DNA from 3 places in the Kitasatospora sp. NPDC034533 genome. Region 2 is predicted to be linked to each of the others. Evidence: riboswitches for the same ligand, from Rfam matches in the RefSeq annotation. Region 2 holds a riboswitch; each other region holds the start of a gene.
The links. Region 2 has a riboswitch for S-adenosylmethionine ahead of thrC (threonine synthase). Riboswitches for the same ligand answer to the same signal wherever they lie in the genome.
Positions count from the first base shown of each region.

Region 1: another riboswitch for S-adenosylmethionine. It lies ahead of ACZ55U_RS03725 (IclR family transcriptional regulator); the one in region 2 lies ahead of thrC (threonine synthase).
Region 3: another riboswitch for S-adenosylmethionine. It lies ahead of ACZ55U_RS07910 (aminotransferase class V-fold PLP-dependent enzyme); the one in region 2 lies ahead of thrC (threonine synthase).

Region 1 covers NZ_JBVITE010000003.1:159,152-169,076, forward strand. Annotated here, with positions in the region: gene htpG (molecular chaperone HtpG) at 1-951, opposite strand, end outside; gene ACZ55U_RS03700 (hypothetical protein) at 1,179-2,036, shown strand; gene ACZ55U_RS03705 (hypothetical protein) at 2,104-2,523, opposite strand; gene ACZ55U_RS03710 (HEAT repeat domain-containing protein) at 2,592-3,596, opposite strand; gene ACZ55U_RS03715 (HEAT repeat domain-containing protein) at 3,583-4,338, opposite strand; gene ACZ55U_RS03720 (DUF7144 family membrane protein) at 4,593-5,078, shown strand; SAM riboswitch class I at 5,278-5,420, shown strand; gene ACZ55U_RS03725 (IclR family transcriptional regulator) at 5,618-6,331, shown strand; gene ACZ55U_RS03730 (DUF362 domain-containing protein) at 6,619-8,751, shown strand; gene ACZ55U_RS03735 (NAD-dependent epimerase/dehydratase family protein) at 8,760-9,821, shown strand; gene ACZ55U_RS03740 (hypothetical protein) at 9,825-9,925, opposite strand, start outside.
Region 2 covers NZ_JBVITE010000005.1:70,061-79,985, forward strand. Annotated here, with positions in the region: gene otsB (trehalose-phosphatase) at 1-586, shown strand, start outside; gene ACZ55U_RS05620 (alpha,alpha-trehalose-phosphate synthase (UDP-forming)) at 573-2,039, opposite strand; gene ACZ55U_RS05625 (glucosyl-3-phosphoglycerate synthase) at 2,078-3,079, opposite strand; SAM riboswitch class I at 3,229-3,363, shown strand; gene thrC (threonine synthase) at 3,380-4,660, shown strand; gene ACZ55U_RS05635 (ubiquitin-like small modifier protein 1) at 4,723-5,001, shown strand; gene ACZ55U_RS05640 (cold-shock protein) at 5,540-5,743, shown strand; gene groL (chaperonin GroEL) at 6,066-7,688, shown strand; gene ACZ55U_RS05650 (hypothetical protein) at 7,794-8,150, shown strand; gene ACZ55U_RS05655 (hypothetical protein) at 8,172-8,345, shown strand; gene ACZ55U_RS05660 (HD domain-containing protein) at 8,485-9,129, opposite strand; gene ACZ55U_RS05665 (PadR family transcriptional regulator) at 9,194-9,577, shown strand; gene ACZ55U_RS05670 (hypothetical protein) at 9,574-9,925, shown strand, end outside.
Region 3 covers NZ_JBVITE010000007.1:136,438-146,362, forward strand. Annotated here, with positions in the region: gene ACZ55U_RS07890 (NYN domain-containing protein) at 126-1,472, opposite strand; gene ACZ55U_RS07895 (hypothetical protein) at 1,691-1,954, opposite strand; gene ACZ55U_RS07900 (rhomboid family intramembrane serine protease) at 2,156-2,926, shown strand; gene ACZ55U_RS07905 (Lrp/AsnC ligand binding domain-containing protein) at 2,968-3,249, shown strand; gene ACZ55U_RS07910 (aminotransferase class V-fold PLP-dependent enzyme) at 3,253-4,668, opposite strand; SAM riboswitch class IV at 4,719-4,837, opposite strand; gene trpD (anthranilate phosphoribosyltransferase) at 4,948-6,024, opposite strand; gene ACZ55U_RS07920 (response regulator) at 6,145-6,570, opposite strand; gene ctaE (aa3-type cytochrome oxidase subunit III) at 6,969-7,589, shown strand; gene qcrC (cytochrome bc1 complex diheme cytochrome c subunit) at 7,777-8,586, shown strand; gene qcrA (cytochrome bc1 complex Rieske iron-sulfur subunit) at 8,595-9,647, shown strand; gene qcrB (cytochrome bc1 complex cytochrome b subunit) at 9,644-9,925, shown strand, end outside.

The sequences.
Region 1 (9,925 bases), on a different contig from region 2:
GCAGTCGTCCATGATGAAGACGCGCTTGACGTACAGCTGCACGCCGCGCTTGGCGTCCCGGGAGAACAGGTCGAACGGGGCCTGCGAGGGGATGAACAGCAGCGCCTCGTACTCGAAGGTGCCCTCGGCGCGCATGTGGACGGTCTTGGCCGGAGGCTGCCAGTCGTGGCTGATCTGCCGGTAGAACTCGGTGTACTCCTCCTCGGTGACCTCGGTGCGCGGCCGGGCCCAGAGCGCCTTCATCGAGTTGAGGGTCTCGGTCTCGCGCGTGGTGGCGCCCTCGGCGTCGGTGCGCTCGACGGTCATCCGGATCGGCCAGCGGATGAAGTCCGAGTACTGCTTGACGATCTGGCGGATCTTCCACTCGGACAGGTAGTCGGCCAGGCCGTCCTCGCTGTCGGCGGGCTTCATGTGCAGGGTGACGGACGTCCCGACCGGCAGCCCGTCGACGGCCTGGAGCTCGTAGGTGCCCTCGCCGTCGGACTCCCACTGGGTGCCGGCGTCGGTGCCGGCCCGGCGGGTGCGCAGGGTGACCTTGTCGGCGACCATGAACGCCGAGTAGAAGCCGACGCCGAACTGGCCGATCAGGCTCTGCGCGGCCGCCGCGTCCTGGGCGTCCCTGAGCTTCTCCAGCAGGCCCGCGGTGCCGGACTTGGCGATCGTGCCGATCAGCTCCACGATCTCGTCGCGGCTCATGCCGATGCCGTTGTCGCGGACGGTGAGGGTGCGGGCTTCCCGGTCGACGTCCAGCGTGATGTGCGGGTCCGAGGTGTCGGCCGCAAGGTCGGAGTCGGTGAGCGACTCCAGCCGGAGCTTGTCCAGTGCGTCGGAGGCGTTGGAGATCAGCTCGCGCAGGAAGATGTCCTTGTTCGAGTAGATCGAGTGGATCACCAACCGGAGCAACTGACGGGTCTCGGCCTGGAATTCCAGCGTCTCGACACTGCTACCCACTCTGGGGCTTCCTTTCTTCCCGAAGGTTACGGACGGTGTGGAGGTGCGGGCGGGCCTCGGCGGCCCCCCACCGCATCGTAGATGTTGCCTCATGTCCGCCCGGCCGGATCGGGTGCACGGGTGCTCCGCCCGCTTCGGGGATTCGCCGGCGGGACATCCGGGTAGGGCGTACGTTCGGGCGCCGGCGGTGGTCGTCGGGCACGGCCCGGAACCGCTAGGAGGACGGCGTGGACACGGCTGGCGCACGGCTCGCACGACCGCGGCCACGAGCCGGCGGGCCCGCACCCCGGATCGACCCGCTGCTCGCCGACCGCATCACCGAGGCGCTCCTGCTCGCCGGTCTGCCCGTCGGCTACGGCGGCCACGGGGTCGGCGTCCGACTGCGCGCGGCCGAACCGTACGACGACTCCGACGACTGCGCGGGCCTGATCGCGCTGCACTGGGAGCCGGGGCCCCGGCTGGCGGCCGCGGCGGCGATGGCGCAGCAGCCGGCGTCCTCGGCCCGGCGGGCCGTCAGCGCCGGCATGGAGAACGCGCTGGCGGAGTTCCTGCCGGCGTTCGGGCTGGAGGTCGTGCCGGGGCGGGCGGACGGGGAGACCCGGGTGGGCGGGGGCGGTGCAGCCGGGGCGTTGACGCCCGGGGCGTCGGTGTCCGGGGCGTCGCCGCTGGGGGCGTTGGCACCGGGGGCGCTGCCGTCGGGGTCGCGCCCGCAGGACCTCGGCATCGGGGCCGAGGTCGTGGACGCGGTGCGCCGCGCCGCCGCGCTCGTCGGCCTGCCGGTCGCCGACCACCTGCACGCGCCGGGCATCACGCTCGACGCGTGCCGGCCCGTCGACGACCGGGACGAGGTCAGGGGCGTCGCCGATCTGCGCTGGAACCCCTCCGGGCGGCTGTCGGCCGCCGCCTGCGCCGAAGGGGGCGAGCAGGCCGCGCGGCTGCGCACCGCCGTCCAGGACGCGATGCGCCACGCCTTCGGCTCCGTCCTCGGGGCCTGCGGCCTCGACCTCCGCTGGCGCCGCCCCGCGAACCTCCCGTACCAACTGCGCGCCTACGGGCCCGCCGAGCAGCCGCCGATACGCCGCTGAGCCCGGCGGGCGGAGGGCATCGGGCGCAAGGCGCCGACGTCGTGGGGGAGTTGGCAGGGCGCGGTGCTCAGCGGTACGGGCGGTGGTCGTCGCGGTGGGTGGTGGTGCCGTCGGCGAAGCGCCAGGAGCGGCTGTGCGGGCCCAGGGTCCAGCCGTCGGGGGCGTGGCGGGCGGCGGTGATCCAGGCGGCGAGTTCGGGGAGGGCCTGCCGGCGCAGGGCCTCGCGGACGACGGCCCGTTCGGCGGCCGGGACGGGGGCGATGCGGATCCGTACGTGGGGGAGGAGGCCCGGGAGGATGCCCCGGCCGTAGGGGGAGGAGGTCTGCGGAACCCACGCGACCTCCAGCACCGTCCCGTCGCTCTGGGGTTCGCGGGCGTACCAGAGGCCGGCGTCGTCCGCCTCCTGGTCGCCGAGGGCGGCGCGGACGTCCGTGGAGCTGAGCGGCCAGGACAGGTGCCGGGGCAGGCGGCGGCTACGGGCAGGCATCCGCCGAGGATGGCACGCGCGCCGGTCGGGGCGCAGGGGCTTTTCCGGCCCGCCGTACCCGGCCCCGGCTACCGTGCGTCGCGCAGTCCGAGGACGTACGCGGCCGTCGACGCGACCGCGCGGTCCTCGTCGCGGGCCAGCGCTTCGAGGGCGCGGGACGAGGCGCTCCCCGGGACGTCGGCCAGCGCCTGGGTCAGCCGCAGGCGGGCGGGCGCGTCGACGGCTCCGTCGGCGAGGCGGTCGGCGAGTCCGGTGGCGATCCGGTCCGCCAGCGCGGGATCGGCGGCCAGCGCACCCAGCGCGTCGGCCGCGTCGGCGTCCTTGACCTCCTCGACGATCATGCCGATGAGGGTCGGAACGGCGTCCGCCGCGCCGCGGGTGCCGAGCGCCAGGGCGGCGCACCCGCGGACGGCGGGATCAGGGTGGGCGAGGGCGTCGCGCAGCAGGGCGGTGGCCTCACCGCCCGGCAGTTCGGCGAGGGAGCGCACGGCGCGTTCGCGCACCTCGGCCGCGGGGGCGTGGAGGCCCTTCGCCAGCAGGGCCGGCCCGTCGCCGCCCGCCTGGGCCAGCGCCCAGCGCAGCGCCCCGGCGACGTTCGGGTCCGGCTCGGCCAGGACGGCCTCGACCAGAGCCTCCACCGGCACCGGTACGTCCTCGGACGCGGACAGGGCGGCGCGCTGCCGGGCGCCCGGGTTCTTGGACTCCAGTGCCTGGAGGAGCGAGACGATCCGCAGCACGTCCTCCCAGCCGGCGGGTTCGGCGGCGCCGATCCGGCTGAGCCGGGTGAGCAGCTCCGTCTCCGCCGCGATGCGCTCCCGGGTGCGGCCGATCAGGTCCTCGACGAGGGCGGCGGGCGCGAAGCCCGGGTCGTCGAGCGCGCGTCCGACCTCGCGCAACGACAGGCCCAGGGAGCGCAGGCTCTCGATGTGGAAGATCCGGCGGATGTCCTCCTCGGCGTACTGGCGGTAGCCGGAGTCGGTGCGGCCGGTCGGCCGGACCAGGCCGAGCGACTCGTAGTGCCTGAGCATGCGGGCGCTCACCCCGGACCGCCGGGCGACGTCACCGATCAGCACTGCCCACCGTCCCTCCCGGCGCCCCGTCGAGGGCCACCGCGCGCTTCGCCTCCTCGATCGCGGACTCGAACCCGGCGTCCGGGTCGTGCCACAGCCGTTCCGTGGCGAGCGCGTGGGCGCGCACCCGGGGGTCGCGGTCCGTCGTGGCGGCGGTCAGCACCGGCAGCACCGCCTCCCCGAGCGCGACCAGCGCCCGGCTGAGGCTCAGCCGCGTCTGCCGCCCGCCGCGTCCGAGCCGGCTCGCCAACACTACGGCCAAGCCGTGCTCGGCACCCTCGGGGACCAGTGCGACCGCCGCCCGCCAGGCACTGCGGGCCACCTCGTCGTCGGGGTCGGCCAGCAGCGCGGGCGTGATCGCCGGCCAGGCCCGCCGGTCCCCGATCTTGGACAGGGTGTGCAGCGCCTGGCTGCGCGCCTGCGCACGCGGGGAGCCGACCTCCCCGAGCAGCGGCGGGAGCGTCAGCGACGCCGGGTGGCGGGTGAGCGCCCAGGTGAGCATCTCGCGCACGGAGAACTCGGGTTCGACCGCGCACCGCTCGACGAGCCCTTCGACGTACCCCGGGCTCGGGCTCGTGCCGACCGCCAGCGCCGCCCGCAGCCGGACAGAGGGGTCGTCGTGCCCCAGCGCCCGCAGCGCCCGCAGCGCCGGCGTCGTGTCGGGGTCCGGGGCCGGGCCGGTGTCGCCGTTCGTGGTCGTGCTCACACCGGTGTCCGGGTTCGTGTCCTCGTTCGGCCTGGTCATCAGGACCACCTCCTCGGCCACAGTGAAGGGCTTGTCACGGTGTCAAGGTCAAGCGGAGCCGGAGGTCCCGCCTTACGGTGATTACGGGGCTCTGCCGTCACGGGTGCTTCTCCGCGCATCGCCGACCTCCCCGACCCCACCCGCGGCGGCTGAGAGCCGGGCCGCCGTGGTCCCCCCGGAGCACCCGCGCCCGGCCGCCCGTCCTTCCCGTACCCCGCGCCCGCGGGGCGTGCGCAACCGAAGGAGCCCGTGTCATGGCGAGTAGTGCTACCGGTCCCGCCATTCGGGGGGCCAACCGGTACCCCCACGCGAATGGGTGGACCATCTTCGCCGGGGTCATGCTGATCTCCGCCGGCCTCATGGCGGTCTTCCAGGGGACCGCCGCCATCCACCGGGACCGCGTGCTCATCGTCACCCGGAGCTACGTGTACTCGATGAACACCGAGGGGTGGGGCTGGCTCCACCTGATTCTCGGGATCGTCGTCATCGTGACCGGGGTGGCGGTCTTCAGCGGCGCGACCTGGGCCCGCGTCGTCGGTGTGGTGGTGGCGGTGTTCGGGATGCTCGCCAACTTCGTCTGGCTGCCGTACTACCCGCTCTGGGCGATCGTGCTGATCGCGATCGACGCCCTGGTCATCTGGGCGCTGTGCGTCGGGCGGGTCGTCACACCGCCGCCGCGACCGGGAGTGACCGATCACGACCGGACCGGACCGGAGCGGGCGGGACCCGACCGGAGCTGATCGGTGGCCTGACCGCCCCGCCGCCCTGCCCCGCTGCCCGGCCCCGGCAGCGGGGCAGGGCAGCGGGGCCGGCACGTCGGTGGCCCTGGGGCCCGGCGGCTGGAACAGTGCTGGTCAGGGCCCCGGACGGCGCCCTGACCAGCGCACCGTGGCGGGGGCCCGTTTGGCGAGGCGCTCCGAGCTGGGTATCGTTCGTCGCGAATCATCCAGAGGGGTGGAGGGACCGGCCCTACGAAGCCCCGGCAACTCCCCGATCGACCCGGCGTCCGAAGTACGCGCCGTGCCGTCCGGGATCAGTGCCAACTCCGGCCTGTCGCCAATGTGGCGCGGGAAAGATGAGGAGACACGGTGCTCTCTGTGCTGTCCTTCGCCCGGGCGCTGACCGCCCCGGCCCTTCCGCGTACCCGTCTCGTGCCCGGCGCAGGCAATCGGCCGACTTCTCCGGCCCGTCCTCGCTGACCACCCCCCGGCTCCCGCCGGGAGCCCCCGTGAGCAGGACCACCCACCGCTCACGGGCACTGAGACTGGAGTACCCATCCATGGAGAACACGAGCGGCGTCGGCGTGCTCGACAAGGTCACCACGATCCTCGGCATCCTGGAGGCCGGCCCGACCACCCTGGGCGGGCTCGTCACCGCCACCGGCATGGCGCGCCCCACCGCCCACCGGCTGGCCGTCGCCCTCGAACACCACCGGCTGGTCACCCGCGACATGCAGGGCCGGTTCGCCCTCGGCCCCCGGCTCACCGAGCTCTCGACGGCCGCCGGGGAGGACCGGCTGCTGGCCGCCTCCGGCTCGGTCCTCGCCCACCTGCGCGACGTCACCGGGGAGAGCGCCCAGCTCTACCGCCGGCAGGGCGAGGTGCGGATCTGCGTGGCCGCCGCCGAGCGGCTCACCGGCCTGCGCGACACCGTGCCGGTGGGCGTCACACTGCCGATGAAGGTCGGCTCCGCCGCGCAGGTCCTGCTCGCCTGGGAGGAGCCGGAGCGCCTCCACCGGGGGTTGCAGGGCGCCCGGTTCACCGCCACCGCGCTGAGCGGGGTGCGGCGCCGGGGCTGGGCCCAGTCCATCGGGGAGCGGGAGCCGGGCGTCGCGTCCGTCTCCGCGCCCGTGCGGGGCCCGTCGAACCGGGTGGTGGCCGCCGTCTCCGTCTCCGGCCCGATCGAACGGCTCACCCGCCACCCGGGTGCCCAGCTCTCCCAGGCCGTCCTGGAGGCGGCGCAGCGCCTCACCGAGGCGCTGCGCAACCCCTGACGGGGCGGGGGCGGTGGGCGGCCGGGCCTGCGGATGCGAGGTGGGGCACCGGCGGCCGGCCCGGCCCGCAGACGCGACAGGTCCGGCTCGACAGGTCCGGCTCGGGCGTCCCTGCCTCCCGCCCCCCTGCCGCCCCCGCTGCCGGGACACGAGCGCGCGTCCCCGCGCCGCATCCGACCTCCGGGCAGTAGCATCGCTTTCAACCTCTTTCGAGCTGCTTTCCGGTAATTCGGCGATGGCCCGGACGGGCGCCAACGGGAAGGCCGTCCACCGGCGTTGGGGGAGATGTGACCGTCGTCGCCGCCGTGGCCCGCTCCACCCGGGTCCGGCCGCGCTCCGGCCCGGACCTGCTGGCGGAGGCGGTCGCCCGGGCCGGGCTCTGGGAGCGGCTCGCCGAGCGGGCCGGCGGCGATCCCGCGGCGGTCGCGGTGCTGCTGACCCCGGGCGCCTCCGCCTACGGCGACCCCGCGACGGCGGTCGGCGCGGCCCTCGTGGAGCACCTGATCGACCTGCTGCACGAGCGCGGCTACCGCGACGTCGCCGTCGGCGCCGCCCGCTGCGGCCCGGACACCTGGCTGGCCGGCCCCGGACCCCTCGAAGCGTGCCGCCGACTCGGCTACCGCGAGCGCACCCCGCAGGGCAACGCCTACCGCCTCGTGGACCTCTCCGCCGAGGTCGAACCGGCCGAGTTCCCCGAATCGGCCGTGCTGCACGGCAGCGGACTGGCGCGCGGCTGGCTGGAGGCGGGCTTCCGGATCAACATCGCGAAGAACTGCACCCACCCCGAGTTCGGCTACGCCCTGTGCCTGGCCAACCTGTTCGGCGTGCTCCCGCAGGACGACAAGCACCACCACTACCGCGCCCGCCGCGACGGCGCCGAGGTCCTCGTCGACCTGCTGGGCGCCTACCCGCCGGACTTCCACCTGATCGACGCGGTCGTCAGCAGCCACGGCTGCGCCGGATCGCACGTCGGCCGCCCGCTGCGGACGGACACCGTGATCGCCGCACCGGACGGCGTCCTCGCCGACCTGGTCGGCGCCCTGCTGATGGGCGTCGACCCCGCCTCCTCACCGCTCAACGCCCGGGTCCTCAGCGACCGCGGCCTGCCCGGCGCCTACCGGATCGACGGCGACCTGACGCCCTACCCGGGCTGGCGCAACCCGCCGCGCTCGCTGGTCGAGGCGGTGCGCCGGCTCGCCCCCGACGGGCGCGCCCACCGGCTGTTCAGCATCGCCGCCTGGCAGGTCGCCCCCGGTACGGCGGAGGTCACCGACCCGGCGCTCGCCCGGCTCTCCCGCCTCCTCACCGCACTGATCCGCGCCGCCGACACCAACCCGGCCGCCACCGCCACCCTGTGCGCCATGGTCGGCGCCGCGGCCTCCGCCTCCTCCACCGTCCGCGCCTGGCGGACCGGCAACGCCAAGGACGCCCTGCGGCGCCGGGACGTCTCCCTCGCGGTCGACCCGGCGGCCTACACCCACCGGGACTTCGACCGGATCACCGCCCTGCTGCGGCCGTTGGAGACGGTGATTGACGCGCTGCCCGCCGACGCCTGGCAGATGCGCTGGCAGCACGTCGGCCACTCGATCCTGTTCGGCTGCGAACGCACCGTCAACGCCCCGTACGCCGAGTTCGTCCGGCGCGTCGACATCAGCCGGTCCATCAGCTACATGACCGACTACCTCGGCGGCCGCGTCCACGTGGTGACCCGCGACGACCAGGGCCGGCCGACCCGCCAGATCGAGCGCAACCTCTACCTCGCCCAGCCCAACTACCTGGCGTACTACGGCGGCCCGCCCATCGACGTCTGCAAGCTGGAGTCCGTCGAGTACGGCGAACGGCGGCAGCGGATCTCCTGGCGGACGGTCCGCAGCCCCAACGGCTCCGCCGAGTACGACGACGGCTCGGTGGTCTTCCTCCCCGCCGACGGCGGCGCCCGGACCCGGATCGTCATCCGGGTGCGCCAGCGCTTCACCCTCCCGCTGACCTGGCAGGTGCTGCGCCCCGACACCAGGCCCAAGCTCAGGGACCCCCTCGTCCAGGACTCCTACCAGCGCTTCTTCACCCGCACCCTGGACAACTTCGAGGCCCAGTACGAGGGGCGCCCCTACCGGATCGGCCGGCCCTGGGAACGGATCGACGACCTGGAGGCCGCCGAACTGCCCACCCAGCGGCTGACCGAGGCCGTCCGGATGGTGCGCACCGTCGCCGCCCAGGCCCTCACCCAGAGCCTGACCGTGCCGACCCCGCCGGGGCGCCTGGGCCCGGACGGCTTCTGGCACGTCGCCCCCGGCGACGCCCCGGCCCGCTCCCCGCTGCTGGGCGAGTTCCGCGAGGCGCTGCGCCCGGCGGTCACCGGCTTCTGGGCGGGCCTGCGCGAGGCCGCGGCCCGGGACCGGCGAGCGAGGCAGACCCCGTGAGGGCGTGCGTGACAGGTGCCAGCGGGCTCGTCGGCTCCCAGGTGGTGCGCGCGCTGCGCGCCGCCGGCCACGAGGCGCGGGCGCAGGTGCGCCGCAGCAGCGACCTGCGCCAACTGCACGGCCTCGACGTGCCGTTGGTCAACGCCGACCTGCGCGACCCGCCCAGCCTGCGGACCGCGTTCGACGGCTGCGACACCGTGTTCCACTGCGCCGCCGTCTTCTCCTACTGGGACATCAGCCGGGAGGAGCTGACCAGGGCCAACGTCGAGGGCACCCGCGAGGTGCTGCGGGCGGCGGCCGAGGCGGGCGTCCGACGGGTGGTGGTGACCTCCTCCTCCATCACCTGCGGCTCCTCGGGCGGACCGGTGGCCCGGGACGAGGACTGGACGCCCGGGGAGGAGTACCTGCCGGACTACTTCGTCACCAAGCTGGAGCAGGAACGCACGGCGTTCGCCCTCGGCGCCGAACTCGGCCTGGAGGTGGTGGCGGCCTGCCCGACCATTGTCGTCGGCGGGCCGGACTGGCGGCTGGTGCCCAGCAACGCGCTGATCACCCGGTACCTGGCCGACGCGCTGCGCACCACCTACCCGGGCGGGTGCAACATCGTCTCCGTCCGGGACGTCGCGGCCGGCCACGTGCTGCTCGCCGAGCGCGGTCTGCCGGGGGAGCGCTACCTGCTCGGCGGGGAGAACTGGGCGTGGCGCACCATCCACCAGACCGTCTCCGAGCTGTGCGGCACCCGGGGGCCGTGGGCCACCGCCAGCCACACCGGCGCGTACCTGGCGGCGACGGTGGGGGAGATCCGCGCGGTGCTGACCGCCCGGGCCCCGGCGACCACCCGGGCGGAGGCCCGGACGATGGGGCGCTTCTACTGGTACCGGCACGACAGGGCCGCCGCCCTCGGCTACCGGCCGCGACCGGCCCGGCAGGCGCTGGTGGAGGCGCTGGGCTGGCTGCTGACCAGCCCGCACGTGCCGGACCGGATCAGGTCCGGGCTGCGGCCGCACCCGGAGGTGACGGGTTCGCGGGAGCTGCTGCCCCGGCCGCTGGAGGACGAGGGGCCGGGCTGAGGCTCACCGCTTCGCGCTCCTGGAGCGGGACGAGCGCGTGGGTTTCTCGCCCGCGCTGCTGCTGTCGTCGCCTCCGGTGGTGCTCTCGTCGGTGGTGTCCTTGT
Region 2 (9,925 bases):
CGCGGACCTGCCGGGCGTGGTGGTGCTGGGCCACTACGGCGCCGAGCGGTGGGAGGACGGGAGGCTCTCGGCGCCGGAGGTGCACCCGGGGGTGGTGCGGGCGCGGGCCGAGCTGCCGCGGGTGCTGGAGCGGGTGGCCGCGCCGGAGGGGACCTGGGTGGAGGACAAGGGCCGCTCGGTGGCGGTGCACACCCGGCGCACGGCGGCGCCGGAGCAGGCGCTGGAACTGCTGCGGGCGCCGGTGGAGGAGCTGGCGGCCGGGCACGGGCTGGTGGTGGAACCCGGGCGGCTGGTGCTGGAGCTGCGGCCGCCGGGGGTGGACAAGGGGGCGGCGCTGACCGGGTTCCTGCGGGAGCGCGGGGCCCGCTCGGTGCTCTACGCGGGGGACGACCTGGGGGACGTGGCGGCCTTCGCGGCGGTGGAGAAGCTGCGCGGCGAGGGCGTGGCCGGGGTGCTGGTGTGCGCCGGCGCGGTGGGGGACGCGCCGGTGCGGGAGCTGGCCGACCGGGCGGACCTGGTGGTCGCCGGGCCGCAGGGCGTGGTGGAGCTGCTGGAGGCCCTGGGGGAGGCGCTCACAGCGCGTTGAGCTGGTCCAGGAACCACTGCTGCGGGGAGAGCGCGGTGGCCGCGGCGGCCAGGCGCTTGGTGCGGTCGGCGCGCTCCTCGTGGCTCATGGTCAGGCCGGCGTGGAGGGCGTCGGCCGTCGCGATGACGTCGTACGGGTTGACGGTGAGGGCGTCGTCCGCCAGCTCGGCGTGGGCGCCGGCCTCCCGGGAGAGCACCAGCGCGCAGCCGTGGTCGGAGACCACCGGGACCTCCTTGGCGACCAGGTTCATGCCGTCCCGGATGGGGTTGACCAGGGCGACGTCGGCCAGCCGGTAGGCGGCGAGGGAGCGCGGGAAGTCGTCGTCGACGTGCAGGAGCAGCGGCTGCCAGCCGGGGGTGGCGAACTCGGCGTTGATGGCGGCGGCCAGGTCCTGGACGGCGGCGGTGTAGTGCCGGTACTCGGCCAGGTCGGTGCGGGACGGGTAGGCGAAGGCGATGTGCACCACCCGGTCGTGCCACTCGGGGCGGGTGCGGAGCAGGTGCCGGTACGCCTGGAGACCGCGCACGATGTTCTTGCTGAGCTCGGTGCGGTCGACCCGGACGATGGTGCGGCGGTCGCCGACGGCCTCGCGCAGGGCGGCGAGGCGCTCGTCCACGTCGGGGCGGCGCGAGCGTTCGCGCAGGAAGTCGCCGTCGGCGCCGAGGGCGTGGACGCCGAGGCGGGTGGTGCGGCCGTCGTGGGTGACGGTGAGCGCGTCGTGGTCGACGGTGGCGCCGAGGAGGTCCGCGCAGCAGGCGGCGAAGGCGCGGGCCCAGCGCTCGGTGAGGAAGCCGGCCCGGTCGGCGCCCAGGATGCCGGTGAGCACGGCCCGGGCGACGTCGTCGGGCAGCAGCCGGTAGTACTCGGGCGGGGCCCAGGGGGTGTGCGAGAAGTGGCCGATCCGCAGGTCGGGTCGGGCCTCGCGGAGCAGGGCCGGGACCAGCGACAGGTGGTAGTCCTGGACGAGGACCGCGGCGTTCGGGGCGGCCTCGCCGGCCAGGGCCTCGGCGAAGGCCTCGTTGTAGGCGCGGTAGGCGGCCCACTCGGTGCGGAAGCGGGCGTCGAAGGAGGGGGCGGTCGGGGTCGCGTAGAGCAGGTGGTGGACGAACCAGAGGGTGGAGTTGGCGACGCCGTTGTAGGCGCGGGCGAAGGTCTGCGGGTCTATGTCCAGCATCCGCACGGCCTGCCCGCCGACGTCGTGGCCGGCCCGGTCGAGGCGGCCGTCGGGGGCCTCGGCGGCGGCTCTGCGGTCGGAGTCGTTGAGGGCGGCGCAGACCCAGACGGCGTTCGGGTCGTCGATCGCGGAGAGGCCGGAGACCAGCCCGCCGCCGCCCCGCCGCAGGGTCAGCGTGCCGTCGACGGTGGTGCTGAAGGACACCGGTCCCCGGTTGGAGGCCACCAGGACGGGGGCGGTGCCGGTCTCGCTCGAACGGTTGGTCGTGAGATCGCCCATGGTTGGCATGTTGCCGGGGGTACGGGGCGGCAAACCCGTCAGTGGCGGGCGGCGTACTCGGGGACGGTGTGCATCGGGGGGCGTTCCCGGGCGGTCACCGGGTGGGTGTGGGCGGTGAAGGCCCGGGTCCTCGGGTCGCGGGTGAACTGGGTGAGGTGGGGGTGGACCAGGTCGGCGGAGGCCTTGAGGCGGTGGGTGCGGTCGAGGCGTTCGAGGGCGGTCCGGTAGATGGTGGCGGCCATCCGGCCGAGGGCCTGGCCGTCCTGGTGGCGGTGGTGCCGGACGCCGACGTCCACCTGGGCCAGCGCGTCCAGGCCGGCCAGCTCCAGGGCGTCGACCAGCAGTCCGAGTTCGACGCCGTAGCCGGTGGGGAAGGGCAGCCGTTCGAGCAGTGAGCGGCGGGCCGCGTACTCACCGCCGAGGGGCTGGACGAAACCGGCGAGTTCCGGCCAGTGGAGGTTGAGCAGGGGCCGGGCGACGAGTTCGGTGACCCGGCCGCCGCCGGCCGGCAGCACGGCGCCCTCCGACTCCAGCGGGCGGTCGTACATGGCCTTGACCAGCTGGATGGACTCGTCGGTCAGCAGCGGGCCGACGATGCCGGAGACGAAGGCCGGGTCGAACTCGCGCAGGTCGGCGTCCACGAAGCAGACGATGTCGCCGCGGGTGACCAGCAGCGAGCGCCAGAGCACCTCGCCCTTGCCGGGGACGGCGGGCAGCCGGGGCAGGATGGCGTCGCGGTGCTCGACCCGGGCGCCGGCCTCGGCGGCGACGGCGGCGGTGTCGTCGGTGGAGCCGGAGTCCACCACGACGAGTTCGTCGACCAGCGGCAGGCGTTCCATCAGCTCGCGGCGGATGGTGCGGACGATGTCGCCGACGGTGGCCTCCTCGTCCAGCGCGGGCAGGACCACGCTGACGGTGCGGCCGGTGCGCTCCTTGGCCGCGAGGAGGGTGCTCACCGGCCGGTCGGCCGCGCTCCAGGAGCGGCGGCGCAGCCAGGACGCCGCCTGCGGGAGGAGCTCGGGGGTCGGTTCGGCGGGCACGGAAGTCTCCTCGGCGGGGTCGGGTGGAACGGGTCATCTCGCGTGGCGGACAGTCCCGTTCATGGGTTGACGCCTTCGGATACAGTCTTCGTACAGCGGTCGGACCTTCGCACGCCGGGGTCGCCGTTGAGCACCACCACAATTTCACAAGCTCATCCAGAGGGACTGAGGGAACGGCCCGTTGACGTCCCGGCAACCTTCCCGCCCGGCTGTCGTCACAGGCCCCGGCGGGACAGGTGCCAATTCCGGCCTGTGGCGCGACCGCGCCACGGGGAAGATGAGGAGAGAGGCCTCGCCATCATGGCTATCGACACCGCCGCACCCGTTTCCGTGGACCTCGGCCCCGCCGCCGCCCTGTCCTGTCGGGAGTGCGGCACCCGCTTCCCGCTCGGCCCCAGCTTCGCCTGCCTGGAGTGCTTCGGCCCGCTGGAGATCGCCTACGAGTTCGGCGGTGAGGGCGCCGAGGAGCTGCGCAAGCGGATCGAGGCCGGCCCCACCTCGATCTGGCGCTACGCGCCGCTGCTGCCCGTCCCGGCCGACGTGGCCTCCAAGCCCAACCTGAACCCGGGCTGGACCCCGCTGGTGAAGGCGGACAACCTGGGCCGGGAGCTCGGCTTCACCGCCCAGCTGCACATCAAGGACGACTCGGGCAACCCGACGCACTCGTTCAAGGACCGGGTGGTCGCGTGCGCGATCGAGGCGGCCCGGGCGTTCGGCTACACCACGCTCTCCTGTTCCTCCACCGGCAACCTGGCCGGCGCGGTGGGCGCGGCGGCGGCCCGGGCCGGGTTCCGCTCCTGCGTGTTCATCCCGCACGACCTGGAGCAGGGCAAGGTCGTCATGGCCGGGGTGTACGGCGGCGAGCTGGTCGGCATCGAGGGCAACTACGACGACGTGAACCGCTTCTGCTCGGAGCTGATCGGCGACGCGGCCGGCGAGGGCTGGGGCTTCGTCAACGTGAACCTGCGGCCGTACTACGGCGAGGGCTCGAAGACGCTGGCGTACGAGATCTGCGAGCAGCTCGGCTGGCGGCTGCCGGAGCAGATCGTGATCCCGATCGCCTCGGGCTCGCAGCTGACGAAGATCGACAAGGGTCTCCAGGAGCTGATCAAGCTCGGCCTGGTCGAGGACCGGCCGTACCGGATCTTCGGCGCCCAGGCCGAGGGCTGCTCCCCGGTGTCGGCCGCGTTCAAGGCCGGCCGGGACGTGATCAAGCCGGTCAAGCCGGACACCATCGCCAAGTCGCTGGCGATCGGCAACCCGGCCGACGGCCCGTACGTGCTGGACATCGCCCGCCGTACCGGCGGCGCCGTGGAGGACGTCACGGACGCCGAGGTCGTGGCCGCGATCCGGCTGCTGGCGCGGACCGAGGGCATCTTCGCCGAGACCGCGGGCGGGGTGACCGTCGGCGTGCTGAAGAAGCTCGTCGAGACCGGACAGCTGGACCCGGCCAAGGAGACCGTCGCGATCAACACCGGCGACGGCCTGAAGACCCTGGACGCCGTCTCCGACGCCGGGATGACCGCCGTCATCCGCCCGACGCTGGACGCCTTCCGCGCCGCCGGCCTCGCGTCCGCCTGAACCGCCCCGGAACCCACCCCCGCAAGGCAGGCCCCGCGAGGCCGGCCCCCGCAAGGAGAGTCATGAGCGCCAACGTCCGCATCCCCACCATCCTGCGCACCTACACCGGCGGCGCCGCCGAGGTGACCGCCGAGGGCGCCACCCTGGCCGAGGTCATCGCCGACCTGGAGCGCAACCACCCCGGCATCTCCGCCCGCATCCTGGACGACACCGGCAAGCTGCGCCGCTTCGTGAACGTCTACGTGAACGACGACGACGTGCGCTTCGCCGAGGGCCTGGCGACCGAGATCAAGGACGGCGCCGGCGTCTCGATCATCCCGGCGGTGGCCGGCGGCTGCTGAGCCCACGCGGTGACCCGCGGTCGCCCGCGCGTACGGAATTCGGCTCTCCGTACGCGCGGGCGGCCGTTCGCATTTCGGCGGGAATATTTCCGGGTCGAGTCGGAGTAGAGTGTCGCTCGGCTGGGAACAGGGATTCCCTTTCGGCCCGCGCGGTGCTCCGCCCCAGGGCGTTCGGCCGGTGAGACCGGCCCGTGAAACATGTCAGGCAGCTGTCAGAATTCCGTCAGGCATTTTGGGTAATTCGTCCGCTATGTCCGGCGTGGAATGCCGAGATCATTCCGATTCGGCCCGTACTGTCCGCTGACGCCCCGGCGGAATTACCGGCGGTTGGCCCTGTTGCAGAGGGCGTCGATCCGGATACATTCAGCGGCGGTCGACGCAATCACCCGCTCGCCGGAAGCCGTCTGGCGTCCTGAGCGGTCGGTTGCGGCGTGCACGGCTGCGCCCAGGGGGGGTTCCCCGGGCCGGCCTTCAAACCAACCCGGGCCCGCGACCTGCGGGCCCGTGAAGGGCCAGCACAGCACTAGGGGAGTTCGGAATGGCTCAGGGCACCGTCAAGTGGTTCAACGCGGAGAAGGGCTACGGCTTCATCGCGGTCGACGGTGGTGCGGACGTCTTCGTCCACTACAGCGCGATCCAGATGGACGGCTACCGCACCCTCGAGGAGGGCCAGCGGGTCGAGTTCGAGATCTCTCAGGGACAGAAGGGCCCGCAGGCGGACATGGTCCGCGCCGCGGTCTGACCCCTTCCGACTCCAGGAGCTCGGCGCGGCCCCACGGCTGGTGACCACTCGCTTCTCGACGGGCCCGCACGACGCGTGTCGTGCGGGCCCGTCGGCGTTCCCGGACGGCCCCGGCGGCGGCTCGCGGATCGGCGGCAGGGCTTGCACTCGACCACCCGGAGTGCTAATCATTGCGTTAGCACTCACAGTGTGAGAGTGACAGCGGACCGGGTCGGTGAGGCCCCCGGGAGCGGCAGGGGAATGGACCTCCGCGCACCAGGGCCGTCCGTCGCGGGCACCCCTTGGTCCGAGCAGTCGACCGTGTCCCGGAGGACCACTTCTGATGGCCAAGATCATCGCCTTTGATGAGGAAGCTCGCCGCGGCCTTGAGCGTGGCATGAACCAGCTCGCCGACGCGGTGAAGGTCACGCTCGGCCCCAAGGGTCGCAACGTCGTGCTGGAGAAGAAGTGGGGCGCCCCCACGATCACCAACGACGGTGTCTCCATCGCCAAGGAGATCGAGCTCGAGGACCCGTACGAGAAGATCGGCGCGGAGCTCGTCAAGGAGGTCGCCAAGAAGACGGACGACGTCGCGGGTGACGGCACCACCACCGCCACCGTGCTCGCCCAGGCCCTGGTTCGCGAGGGTCTGCGCAACGTCGCCGCCGGCGCCAACCCGATGGCCCTGAAGCGCGGCATCGAGAAGGCCGTCGCCGCCGTCTCGGACCAGCTGCTGGCCCAGGCCAAGGACGTGGAGACCAAGGAGCAGATCGCCTCCACCGCCTCCATCTCCGCCGCCGACACCCAGATCGGCGAGCTGATCGCCGAGGCCATGGACAAGGTCGGCAAGGAAGGCGTCATCACCGTCGAGGAGAGCAACACCTTCGGTCTGGAGCTGGAGCTCACCGAGGGCATGCGCTTCGACAAGGGCTACATCTCCGCCTACTTCGCCACCGACCTGGAGCGCATGGAGGCGACCTTCGAGGACCCGTACATCCTCATCGCCAACTCCAAGATCGGCTCGGTCAAGGACCTGCTCCCGCTGCTGGAGAAGGTCATGCAGAGCGGCAAGCCGCTCGTCATCATCGCCGAGGACGTCGAGGGCGAGGCCCTGTCGACCCTGGTCGTGAACAAGATCCGCGGCACCTTCAAGTCCGTCGCCGTCAAGGCCCCGGGCTTCGGCGACCGCCGCAAGGCCATGCTCGGCGACATCGCCATCCTCACCGGTGGCACCGTCATCTCCGAGGAGGTCGGCCTGAAGCTGGAGAACGCCGGCATCGACCTGCTGGGCACCGCCCGCAAGGTGGTCATCACCAAGGACGAGACCACCATCGTCGACGGTGGCGGCGACAGCGAGCAGGTCGCGGGCCGCGTGAACCAGATCCGCGCCGAGATCGAGAACAGCGACTCGGACTACGACCGCGAGAAGCTCCAGGAGCGCCTCGCCAAGCTGGCCGGCGGCGTGGCCGTCATCAAGGCCGGCGCGGCCACCGAGGTGGAGCTCAAGGAGCGCAAGCACCGCATCGAGGACGCCGTCCGCAACGCCAAGGCCGCCGTCGAGGAGGGCATCGTCGCCGGTGGTGGCGTCGCCCTGCTGCAGGCCGGTGTCGCGTTCGACAAGCTGGAGCTGGACGGCGACGAGGCCACCGGTGCCAACATCGTCAAGGTCGCGCTGGAGGCCCCGATCAAGCAGATCGCGACCAACGCCGGCCTGGAGGGTGGCGTCGTGGTGGAGAAGGTGCGCAACCTCCCCGCCGGTCACGGCCTGAACGCCGCCACCAACGAGTACGTCGACCTGGTCGCCGAGGGCATCATCGACCCGGCCAAGGTCACCCGCTCCGCGCTGCAGAACGCCGCCTCCATCGCGGCGCTGTTCCTCACCACCGAGGCCGTCATCGCCGACAAGCCGGAGAAGGCCGCCGCGCCCGCCGGCGGCGGCATGCCGGGCGGTGACATGGACTTCTGATCCTGATCGTCCCGATCGGATCGGTAGGTTCCTCGTCCGCGTGGGCGGCTCCCTTCGGGGAGCCGCCCACGCGGCGTTTTCGTCGTTGCATCGGAGAATGGACGGATGGCTGCTGACGACATCGAGAAGGCCCTGCACAACGCCCGGGCGCTGATCCTGGCCGACCTCACCGCGCGGGACGTGGCGGACGCCGCCGTGGTCTCGCTGGTGGAGCAGGCCGTGACGCACCGCCGCTGGTGGCTGGAGCAGTGGCCGGACGGCACCGAGTACGTCCTCGGGCTGATCGCCCAGGACGTCCAGGACGCGCTGCTGGAGGCCTACGGCCGCTGGCCGCTGTGCGTCGACTGCGCGGCCGACGGGGACCCGCACGCGCTCGGCGTGGAGCCCGAGTTGGGGCCGGAGCCGCACTGGGTGTGCGGCAAGCGGGGCGCGGTGGTGGCACCGGTGGGGGAGCTCGCCTAGCCGCCGTGTACGGTGCGCGGCATGAAGCGCTGGGTGTGGGGTGTGCTGGGCGGGTGCTGCGGGCTCGGGCTGTGGTGGGTGGTGGTGGAGGCGGCGGGGGGCGATCAGGACGCGTGGTGGGCCATCACGGGGCGCGTCGTCTCCGTGATGGGCGGGATGTCCGCCGCGGACCGGCTGCGGTCGCGGTGGAGCTGAGTCCGGGTGGAGCCGAGGTCGCGGTGGGGCTGAGTCCGGGGGGAGCCGAGGTCGCGGTGGAGCTGAGTCCGGAGTGGAGCCGAGGTCGCGGTGGGGCTGACGGGCGTGCGGCCGCGCGCGCCTTCGGCGGGGGCCGGCTTCAGAGCGCGGCGAGTTCGGCCGTCAGGTTGGCGCGGGCGGCCGCGGTGAAGCGGTCGCGGGCGGCGGGGCTGCGGTAGAGCGCGGGCAGGGCGAGCAGGTGGCGCAGCACGGCGGCGCGGCCGGCCCGGAAGTCCGGCTCGGGGACGAAGCCGTACTCCTCGCGGACGGCGGACGCGTACGCCGCGTACGCCTCGGGGGTGCCGCCGAGGACGGCGAGGTCCGCGTCGCAGAGCACCTCGCCGTCGCGGTCGCCCGGCGCCGGGTCGTGGCCGACGGTGAGCAGCACGAGGCGCTCGACCTCGGCGACCCGCTCGGCGGGCAGCCCGGCGGCGGTCAGCGCGCGGACGGCCAGGGCGGCGCTGCGCTCCTCGTTCTCGGTGCGGTCGGGGCGGTAGACGGCGTCGTGGAACCAGGCCGCGAGGCGGACGGCGTCCGGGTCGGCGGCGTGCCCGGCCAGTTCGTCGAGGTGGCCCAGCACCGCGCGCAGGTGCGCGACGGTGTGGTAGCGGCGCTGCGGCTCCGCCCAGCGGCGCAGCAGCTCCCGGCCGTACGGCTCGGGGTCCACGACGGCCCCGCAGCGGTGCAGCAGGGCCGTCCAGTCGGCGAGCAGGTCGTCGGTTCCGGCGGTCGTCTCGGCGGTCATGCGGCCCATTCTGTCGGCCCTGCCCGGTGGACGGGATATGCCGTTCGGCGATATATGTAGTCGTATGACAGAACGCGCCATGCAGGAGCCGACGCTGCTGCTGCTCACCGCGCTGGCCGACGCCCCGCGGCACGGCTACGCGCTCATCCAGGAGATCGCCGCGATCTCCGGCGGCCGGGTCAGGATGCGCACCGGCACGCTCTACGGGGCGCTCGACCGGCTGCTCCAGCAGGGTCTGATCGAGGTCGCCGCCGAGGAGGTGGTGGACGGCCGCGCCCGGCGCAGCTACGCGCTGACCGCCGAGGGCCGGGGTGCGCTGGCCGCCGAGGCCGAGCGGCTGCGGGCGGTGGCCACCGAGGCCGAGCGCCGGCTGAGCCGGATCCGGTCGATGCTGCCGGGCGCGGCCGGGCCGCAGGGGCGGCCGGCGACGGGAGGGGGCCGCTCATGAGCACGCCGGTGATCGGCGCGGCGCCCTCGGTGGTGCTGCGGGCCGCGCTCCAGCTCTACCCCGAGCGCTACCGCCGCGAGCGCGGCGGGGAACTGGCCGAGGTGTTCGCCGACACGGCGGCGCAGGGCGGTCGGCTGGAGGCCGCCCGGGAGCTCGCCGGCCTGGCGGGGTACGGGCTGCGGATGCGGCTCGGGCTGACCGGGGCCACGGCCGGCGGACGGCTGCTGGCGCTGGTCGCGCCGATGCTCGCCGGAGCGGCGGCCGGTGCCACGCTGATGGCCTGGGCGGCGACCACGTACCGGATCGCCAACTGGCTGACCTGGCAGGACCCGTACGAGGTCTACTTCG
Region 3 (9,925 bases), on a different contig from region 2:
GAAGTTCAATCCGTTCTGCCACTCCCCCAAAGGCGTGAACTCCGGTCACCCACACTGACTTCACGGAAACCCCACCGGGCCCCCGGACCCCTTCCGACCAGGCGTTCCCACGCCCGGATCCGGCCTCAGGGCCGGGCCAGCCGGTTCAGCAGCAGCACCGAGGCCACCGGGCGCGCGCCCGCCTTCCGCACGCCCTCCGCGACCTCCCGGTCGGTGGACACCACCACCACCGGACGCCCCTGCGGCTCGGCCCGCACCAGACGGCGGATCAGCTCGTCGGCCGTCTCCCCGGTCCGGCTGAACCGTACCCGGACCCCGCGCGGCGGCGCCATGATCACCGGGACGTCCAGGTCCTGCCCGTCGAACACGCAGGTGACCTCCGCCTGGGTGCGCTGGGCCAGCATCGCCAGCCCGCCCAGCAGCCGGATCCGCTGCTGCTCCAGCGGAAGCGTCGGATAGCCGGTCTTGGTCACGTTGTAGCCGTCCACCACCAGGTGCACCTGGGGGATCGCCAGCAGCTGGTCCAGCAGCGCCGGATCGTCCTCGGCCAGCCCGCGCCGGGCCACGTCGTGCGGCGAGGCCGCCCCCGGCACCACCGCCTCCACCAGGTCCGCCGGACGGATCTGGGAGACCGGCAGCGCCAGCTCCCGCTGGAGCCCCTGGGCCGACTGCAACACGGTGTCCAGCAGCAGCCGCAGCCGCATGTCCTCGACGCTGCGCCCCTCCCGGGCCGACCGGCGGCCCTGCTCCGCCGCGTTCTCCAACTCGGAGACCCGGTGCCGGAGCCTGCGCGCCTCGCTCTCGGCCGCACCGCGCTCCGCCGCGGCCTGCGCCCTCGCGGCCTCCAACTCGCCGGTCACCCGGCGGGCCTCCGCCTGCGCCCGGCGGGTGTCGCTCTCCAGCGACCGCACCTTCCGGCGCAGCGACTCGGCCTCCTTGCGGACGCCCTCGAACTCGGCCCGCTGCCGGTCCAGGTCCGCCCGCGCGGAGGCCCGCAGCTCGGCCAGCTCGGCCTGGAGCTTCTCCACCAGCCGGGCCGCCTCCGCGGCCGCGTCCTCGGCACCGGCCCGCTCGGCCTCCTCGCCGGCCTCGGTCACCAGCCGGCTCCAGCCCGCCGAACGCACCAGGTAGGCGGCGGCCGCGACGTCCATCGGATCGGCGGCGCTCGGGACGGTGCCCGCCTCCAGCGCCTTCACCAGGTCCGGCTGCCCCAGCCGCAGCCGCTCCGCTATCCGCACCCGGAAGGCCGGCTCCGCCTCCAGCGCCGCCGCCAGCGCGGTGGCCGCGTACTTGGCCCGCCGGGCCGGGGTGAACTTGACGTACTGGCGCAGGCCCTGCGGAAGCTCGGCCGACGGCAGCCCGCCGAGCGCGTCCGAGGCCAGCCCGACCACCCGCCGGCGCACCCCCTCCGGCAGCGGCCGGTCGAGCTTCTCGACGACGCGCTCCGCCTCGGGGCCCGTGGAGCCCTCCACCGCCCCGGCCCCCTCGGCCGGGGCCTCGGCCGCAGCGGGCTGAAGCCCCTGGGCTTCGCCGGGCTCCTTCGCTGCGTCCACCACGTCCTCGGCTCCGATCCTGGTCCAGCGGGGTACGGCGGCGGCCGCCCCTGTCGTCACGCTCCGTGCGTCTTGTTCTGTATTGTCCCGTGCGCCGGACGGGCGCGCCGCGCACCCGCCCGCCGCACCGACGGGCGTCAGCCCTGCTCGGCGGGGGCCTCCGCGCCCTCGGCACCCGGACGGGCCACCAGCTCGACCTGGTCCACCGCGTTGCACCAGCGGCAGCGCACCGACTCGATGGTCTCGCTCAGCACCTCGGTCTCCTCGACCTTGGCCTCGCCGGCCAGGTCGAAGTGCAGGAACTCGGTCACCCGCGCGGTGCGGGTCACGTCGAAGCGGGTGAGGTTGCCGCACAGGGTGCAGCGCCAGCGCGTCTCGGCGGTCAGGGCGGGGACGGTCATCGGGGGTCCTCTCGGGTGGTCCCTGGGTGGGCTAGGCGCTCCCCACGGAGCCCCGGCGTCGGCGGCGGGAGGCGGGAATGCCCGCCCCAAGCCTATTGCCTGGGGCAACCACCGCGACCACCGGTTGCCCGAACAACCGCACTGGTCCACCTGCCGTAAACCGTCGTGTCACCTGCGGCGCCCGGAGGGATGCTTGGCCGCATGGCGCTCGCGGCCTCCGACCACACCGCCGCCCGGGCGTCGACCGCCCCGGCGGTCAGCTACGCCCTGATCGCGCTCAACACCCTGGTCTTCCTGCTCGGCCCGGCCGCCGGGCTCAACCCGGTGTACGGCTCCGGCCAGGCCCGGGTCTGCGCGGAGCAGCGGTACGAGCAGCGCTGGGGCGCCGTCCCCGCCGAGCTGCCGGCCGGCCGGCCGCTGACCGCCGAACAGCTGGCCGAGGCCCCGGACCCGGTCCCCGGCTGCCCGGCCGCCCCCACCCCCGGCAAGCACCCGGCCCTGTCCGTCCTCACCGGCCTCTTCCTGCACGCCGGCTGGCTGCACCTGCTGGGGAACCTGCTGTTCCTCCACGTCTTCGGCCCCACCGTCGAACGACGGCTGGGCCGGGCCCGGTACGCCGTGTTCTACCTGGCGGCCGGCTGCCTGAGCACGTACGGCTTCGCCCTCGCCGAGGCGCACTCGCCGGATGCCACCCGGGTGCTCATCGGGGCCTCCGGCGCGATCTCCGCCGTCCTCGGCGCCTACCTGCGCTTCCACCCCCGGGCCCGGGTGACCACCCTGGTCCCGCTGCTGTTCTTCCTGCCGCTGCGCTTCCCCGCCTGGCTGGTGCTCGGCCTCTGGTTCACCCTTCAGTGGTGGTCGGTGCACTCGGCGGGCCCGGGGGTGGCCTACCTGGTCCACGTGATCGGCTTCTGCGCCGGGTTCCTCTTCGCCTGTGCCGCCGCCCGCCACCCCCCGCGACGACCCGGCTGACGCCCGATACGCTGGCGGCACCTCACAAAGGAGCCCGAAAAGTGATCACCGCCATCGTCCTGATCAAGACCAGTGTCGACCGCATCCCGGAGATCGCCGAGGCCATCGCCGCCATCGAGGGCGTGAGCGAGGTCTACTCGGTGACCGGCGGCTACAACCTGGTGGCGATGGTGCGGGTGCGCCGGCACGACGACCTGGCCGAGGTCATCCCGGGCCGGCTCAACAAGGTCCCGGGCGTGGCCGACACCGAGACCCAGATCGCCTTCCGCACCTACTCCCAGCACGACCTGGAAGCCGCCTTCGCCCTCGGCCTGGACGAGTAGCGGTCAGCCCGCGCGCCGGGTGTCGGCGACGCAGCGCCCGCCCTCGTTGCGGTAGTTCCAGGCCGCGCCGTCCGTGACCAGCTCCCGGACGGCGGTCAGGAAGCGGTCGACGTGCTCGTCCGGCGTCCCGGCGCCGAAGCTCACCCGGATCGCGTTCAGGCTGCGCTCGCCCGGCAGCGACGGCTCCGGCGCCCCGCACTCGGACGGAGCCACCTCCTCGTCCCCCAGCAGGGTGCGCACCAGCGGGTGGGCGCAGAACAGGCCGTCGCGCACCCCGATGCCGTACTCGGCGGACAGCGCGGCCGAGAAGTGCGAGCTGTTCCAGCCCTGGACGACGAAGGACAGCACGCCCACCCGGGCGGAGTCGGCCCCGAACAGGTTGAGGACCTTGACCTGCGGGATCGCTGCCAGCCCGGCCGTCAGCCGCGCGATCAGCTGCTGCTCGCGGGCCTCCAGCGCGTCGAAGCCGGCCTCGGTCAGCGCCCGGCAGGCCGAGGCGATCGCGTAGGCGCCGATGACGTTCGGCGAGCCGGCCTCGTGCCGCGCCGGACCGGTGTGCCACTGCACGGCCACCGACCCGTCGGCCTCCCGGGCCACCGTCCGGGTCGCCCCGCCGCCCGCCAGGTACGGCTCGGCCGCGTCCAGCCAGTCGGCCCGGCCGGCCAGCACCCCGGCGCCGAACGGCGCGTAGATCTTGTGGCCGGAGAAGGCGATCCAGTCGACGTCCAGCTCGCGCACCGAGACCCGGTGGTGGGGCGCCAGCTGGGCGGCGTCCAGCACCACCCGGGCGCCGTGCCGGTGGGCGGTCCCGGTCAGCTCGGCGACCGGCCACAGCTCGCCGGTCACGTTGGAGGCGCCGGTGACGCACAGCAGCTTGGGGCCCTCGGGCGCCTCGGCGAGCGCGGCGTCCAGCGCGGCCACCGCCTCGGCCCGCGAGCGCGGCGCCCGCAGGTAGGTGACGCCCAGTCCGGCGTGCGCCCAGGGCAGCAGCGAGGCGTGGTGCTCGGTCTCGAAGGCGAACACCCGGGTGCCGGCCGGAACGGCGGCGGCCAGCAGGTTGAGCGAGTCGGTGGTGGCCCGGGTGAAGACCACCTGGTCGCCCTCGCGCAGGTCGAGGAACTCGCCGACGGTGCGGCGGCTCTGCTCGAACAGGTCGGTGGACAGCTGCGAGAGGTACCCGGCCCCGCGGTGCACGCTGCCGTAGTACGGCGCGTAGGCGGCGACGTCGTCCCACACCCGCTGGAGCGCCGGCGAGCTGGCCGCGTAGTCGAGCGCGGCGTACCCGACCTTCTCACCGCTGGCGAGCGGGACCTGGACGTCGGCGCCGAGGACGGCGAGCGGGGCACAGGGCTCGGCAGAGGGCTGCCGCGCGGAGCGCGACGAGAGGAGGGTGGTGACGGGAGAGGGGTGAGCGGACATGGATGCACTCCTTCTACGGGTAAGGGACCCCGGGAGTGCAAGCCGTCCGGTGTCCGCGCTTGTCGCACGGACGGTTTGCCGTGACGACCCGGTCCTCACCCAGGGCACCCCGCCACGGACGGAGGGTTGCCGGACAGCAAGCTGGGGCTTGGCGCTGTCGCTCATGACCTGGCGAAGACTCTAGGTCCCGTCCAGCGGGCGGTCAAACGGCCGTCCAGCATCCGGACACGGCGTGGAAGCCCGCACCGGTGCCCCCGGTACGGGCTTCCGACCTCCGCTTCAGGCCCGGCTGGTGGCCTCCGACCAGCGCCGCAGCAGGTCCTGCGCCGCGCCGGAGTCGATCGCCTTCGCGGCCCGCTCCATGCCCGCCGCCAGCTGTTCGGCGAGCGGCGCCTCGCCCAGGTCCAGCGCCACCAGGGCCGCCGCCGTGTTCAGCAGGACGGCGTCCCGCACCGGCCCGTGCTCCCCCGCCAGCAGCCGCCGCGCGACCTCGGCGTTGTACGAGGCGTCCGCCCCGCGCAGCGCCTCGATGCCGACCAGCTCGATGCCGACGTCCCGCGGGTCGAAGGTGATCTCGGTGACCACCCCGTCGCGCACCAGCCACACCTGCGAGGTGGTGGTGATGGTCAGCTCGTCCAGCCCGTCGTCGCCGCGGAAGACCAGCGCCGTCGAGCCCCGCCGGGCCAGCACGCCGGCGATCAGCCCGGCCAGCCGGGTGTCGAAGCAGCCGACGGCGTGCGCCGTGACCTTCGCCGGGTTGGTCAGCGGGCCGAGGATGTTGAAGGCGGTCGGCACCCCGAGGTCGACCCGCGCCGTGGCGGCGTGCCGCATCGAGGGGTGGAACTTCGCCGCGAAGCAGAAGGTGAGCCCGACCTCCTCGGCCACCTCGGCCACCCGCCGGGGCGACAGGTCCAGCGCCACCCCGAGCTTCTCCAGCACGTCCGAGGAGCCGCTGGCGGAGGAGGCGGATCGGTTGCCGTGCTTGATCACCTTGGCCCCGGCGGCGGCCGCGACGATCGCCGACATGGTGGAGATGTTGACGGTCTTCGCCCGGTCGCCGCCGGTGCCGACGATGTCCACCGCCGGGCCGGGGATGTCCAGCGGCTCGGCGTGCTCGTACATCGCGTCGACCAGGCCGGTGATCTCCTCGACCGACTCGCCCTTGGCCCGCAGCGCGACCATGAACCCGGCCACCTGGGCGGGGGACGCCTCGCCGCTCATGATCCGGTCCATCGCCCAGGCGGTGGACGAGCGGTCGAGGTCCTCCCCCTTCAACAGTGCCGTCAGGAGATCCGGCCAGGAGCGGACCACCTGCGCGGGGTCGCTACCGCCGTTCGCAGGGTTCACGTTCACCATGGCTGACTCCACTGTTGTCGGTTCCCCCGCTCCGGGGGGACGTCCGTACGGATGGAGCCAGCCTATCGAGCGGAGCGGTCGCCTCTCCCCTACTTCTTCCGACTGCGGCCGGGGCCGCGCTCAGCGGACCGCCGGAGCGCGCTTGGCCAGCCGGGCCCGCAGCAGGGTGGCCACCGCCTCGGCCAGGGCCACCGGGTCCACCGGGCGGGAGATCGCCGCGTCGGCCCGGCTCCAGGCGGCGAGCCAGGAGTCCTGCGGCCGGCCGATCAGCACCAGCACCGGCGGGCAGCCGTAGATCTCGTCCTTGAGCTGCCGCGCGAGGCCCAGCCCGCCGGCCGGCACCGCCTCGCCGTCCAGCAGGCAGAGGTCCACGCCCCCCTTCTCCAGCGCCTTGAGCACCGCGGGGGTGGTCGCGCACTCCAGGTAGGACAGTTCCGGAAGATCCTCGGCGGGCCGACGGCCGAGCGCCGTCAGCACCTGCTCGCGGGTGTTGCGGTCGTCGCTGTAGACGAGGACGGTGAGCGTCTCATCGGTCGTGTACGCCATGGACCCTGCTCCCTCAAGTGTGATCCGGACCACGTTCGCCTGATCCGGATGCTACTCCCGATCACCCGTCGCCGAGTCCCCCTCGCGCACCTTCCTCGCCGAGCCCCCGGCGCCCCGGGCTCACCCGCCCGGAGGACGGCCCGTCACCCGGCCCCGCCCGGTCCACCCGTACGGCCGACCCGGGCCCCCTCCCCCGTACCTCCCGGGACTGCTCCGGCCGTGCAACGACGCGCCGGGCAAGGGGGTCGTAAGCTGCCCCGAGGAACCATCAGAAAAGGGACGCGCCGCTGCTCAGCCCCCGTCCGGACCCCCCGTCGACCGCCAAGCGGGCATACCGCACGCACCGGACACTCCGAGGGACACCCCCCGACGTGAAGACGGAATAAGGGACCGACATAATGTCCGTCGTGGCGACAGCAACAGCAGTAGAAACCGGGCACGCGCACGGATCGGTCAACCGGCCGAACATGGTCAGCGTCGGAACGATCGTCTGGCTCAGTTCCGAGTTGATGTTCTTCGCGGCCCTCTTCGCGATGTACTTCACGCTCCGCTCCGTCAAGGGGCCGGAGTTCTGGACCGAGAAGGCCCACGCCCTCAACGTGCCCTTCTCCTCGGTCAACACCACCATCCTGGTGCTCTCCTCGCTGACCTGTCAGCTCGGCGTGTTCGCCGCCGAGCGCGGTGACGTGAAGAAGCTCCGGGCTTGGTTCATCCTCACGTTCGCCATGGGCGCGATCTTCATCGGCGGCCAGGTCTTCGAGTACACCGATCTGGTCAAGAAGGACGGCCTGTCGCTGTCCTCCGACCCGTACGGCACGGTGTTCTACCTGACCACCGGCTTCCACGGTCTGCACGTGACGGGTGGTCTGATCGCCTTCCTGCTGGTCCTGGGACGGACGTACGCAGCCAAGCGCTTCACGCACGAGCAGGCCACCGCCGCGATCGTCGTGTCGTACTACTGGCACTTCGTCGACGTCGTGTGGATCGGCCTGTTCGCGACCATCTACCTGATCAAGTAACCAGCTGATCAGGTCGCTGGCCACCGGCTGCGGCCCCCGCCCTCACCGGCGACGGGCCGCTTCTGCCGGTGCCGACGCTCCCACCGACCGACCGCGCGCGCAGCCCTAGACGGGCAGCCTCGTGCCGGCCAGACCGGCCGCCGGGTGCACCCACCAGTCGACCAGATCCTGACACCGGGGTTATTCCGTGAAAAAGCTCTCCGCACGACGGCGCCACCCATTGGCGGCGCTGGTCGTCCTACTTCTCGCCCTGGCGGCAACCGGGGGGCTGTACGCCGCGTTCGCGCCCGCCGACAAGGCGCAGGCCGACGTCGCCGCGCAGTCGCTCGCGATCGATGAGGGCAAGAAGCTCTTCGCCGTGGGCTGCTCCTCCTGCCACGGCCTGAACGGCCAGGGCAGCAGCGACGGTCCGAGCCTGGTCGGCGTCGGCTCCGCCGCCGTCGACTTCCAGGTCGGCACCGGCCGCATGCCGGCCCAGCAGCCCGGCGCCCAGGTCCCGCGCAAGAAGAACATCTACTCCCAGGGCGAGATCGACCAGCTCGCCGCCTACGTCGCCTCCCTCGGTCCCGGCCCGGTGACCCCGAGGGAGGAGCAGTACACCTCGACCAACCCCGAGGACCTCGCCAAGGGCGGTGAGCTGTTCCGCACCAACTGCGCCCAGTGCCACAACTTCTCCGGCCAGGGTGGTGCCCTGACCAAGGGCAAGTACGCCCCGTCGCTCGAGGGCGTGGAAGCCAAGCACATCTACGAGGCCATGCAGACCGGCCCGCAGAACATGCCGTCGTTCCCGGACACCACCATGCCCGAGGAGCAGAAGAAGCAGATCGTGGCCTTCGTGCGCCACACCACCAACGATGAGCCCAACCCCGGCGGTCTCACCCTGGGCAGCCTCGGTCCCGTGACCGAGGGTCTGTTCGGCTGGATCTTCGGCCTCGGCACGCTCATCGCGGTCGCGATCTGGGTCGCCGCCCACACCACCAAGGCCAAGAAGTCATGAGCCACGACATGTCAGAAGAGAAGCTCCCGGAGCCCCACGGCTCCGCCGGCGAGGTGGCCGACCACGGCAGCCCGTTCGCCGACCCGGGCCTGCCGGCCCACGAGCCCCGTCGCACCGACATCGACGAGCGGGCCGCCAAGCGCGCCGAGCGCCAGGTCTCGCTGATGTTCGTGGTCTCGATGCTCGCCACCGTCGGCTTCATCGCCTCGTACGTGGCCATCGACCCGGACAAGATCGTCTACATCTTCCCGCTCGGCCACGTCAGCGCGCTGAACTTCGCGCTCGGCCTGACGCTGGGCGTCGCGCTGTTCATGATCGGCGCGGGCGCGGTCCACTGGGCCCGCACCCTGATGTCGGACGTCGAGATGCCGTCCGAGCGTCACCCGATCGAGGCCTCCGACGAGGTCCGCGCGGACGTCATCGAGCAGTTCAAGACCGGCGCCGCCGAGTCCGGCTTCGGCCGCCGCAAGATGATCCGCAACACCCTGATCGGCTCCATGGCGCTGGTCCCGCTCTCCGGCGTGGTCCTGCTCCGTGACCTCGGCCCGCTTCCCGAGAAGAAGCTCAAGGAGACCGGCTGGAAGGAGGCGACCGAGGCCAAGCCGCTGCCGCTCATCAACATGAACACCATGCAGCCGATGAAGCCCGAGGACATCACCGTCGGCTCGCTGACCTTCGCCATGCCGGAGGGCCTGTCCACGCACAGCGAGGACTTCCAGCAGCGGATCGCCAAGGACGCCCTGATGCTGGTCCGCATCGCGCCCGAGGACATCAAGGACGAGAAGTCCAAGGACCTGGGCTTCGAGGGCATCCTCGCCTACTCCAAGATCTGCACCCACGTCGGCTGCCCGATCAGCCTGTACGAGCAGCAGACCCACCACGCGCTCTGCCCCTGCCACCAGTCGACCTTCGACCTGGCGGACGGCGCCCGCGTCATCTTCGGCCCGGCCGGCCACCCGCTGCCGCAGCTGAAGATCACCACTGACGAGAAGGGCAACCTGGTCGCCACCGGCGACTTCGCGGAGCCCGTCGGCCCGAGCTACTGGGAGCGTGCTCGATGAGTAGCGCGAGCAGCACCACGACCGGTGCCGCCAAGCCCTCCAGCACGCGTGAGAAGCCCGCCAACAAGTGGGAAGCCGCGGCTGACTGGACGGACGGCCGGCTGGGGATCTACTCCCTCGCCAAGGCCAACCTGCGGAAGATCTTCCCGGACCACTGGTCCTTCATGCTGGGCGAGATCTGCCTCTACACCTTCATCATCATCATCCTGACCGGTGTCTACCTGACGCTGTTCTTCAAGCCCTCGATGGCCGAGGTCGTCTACGACGGCTCGTACGTG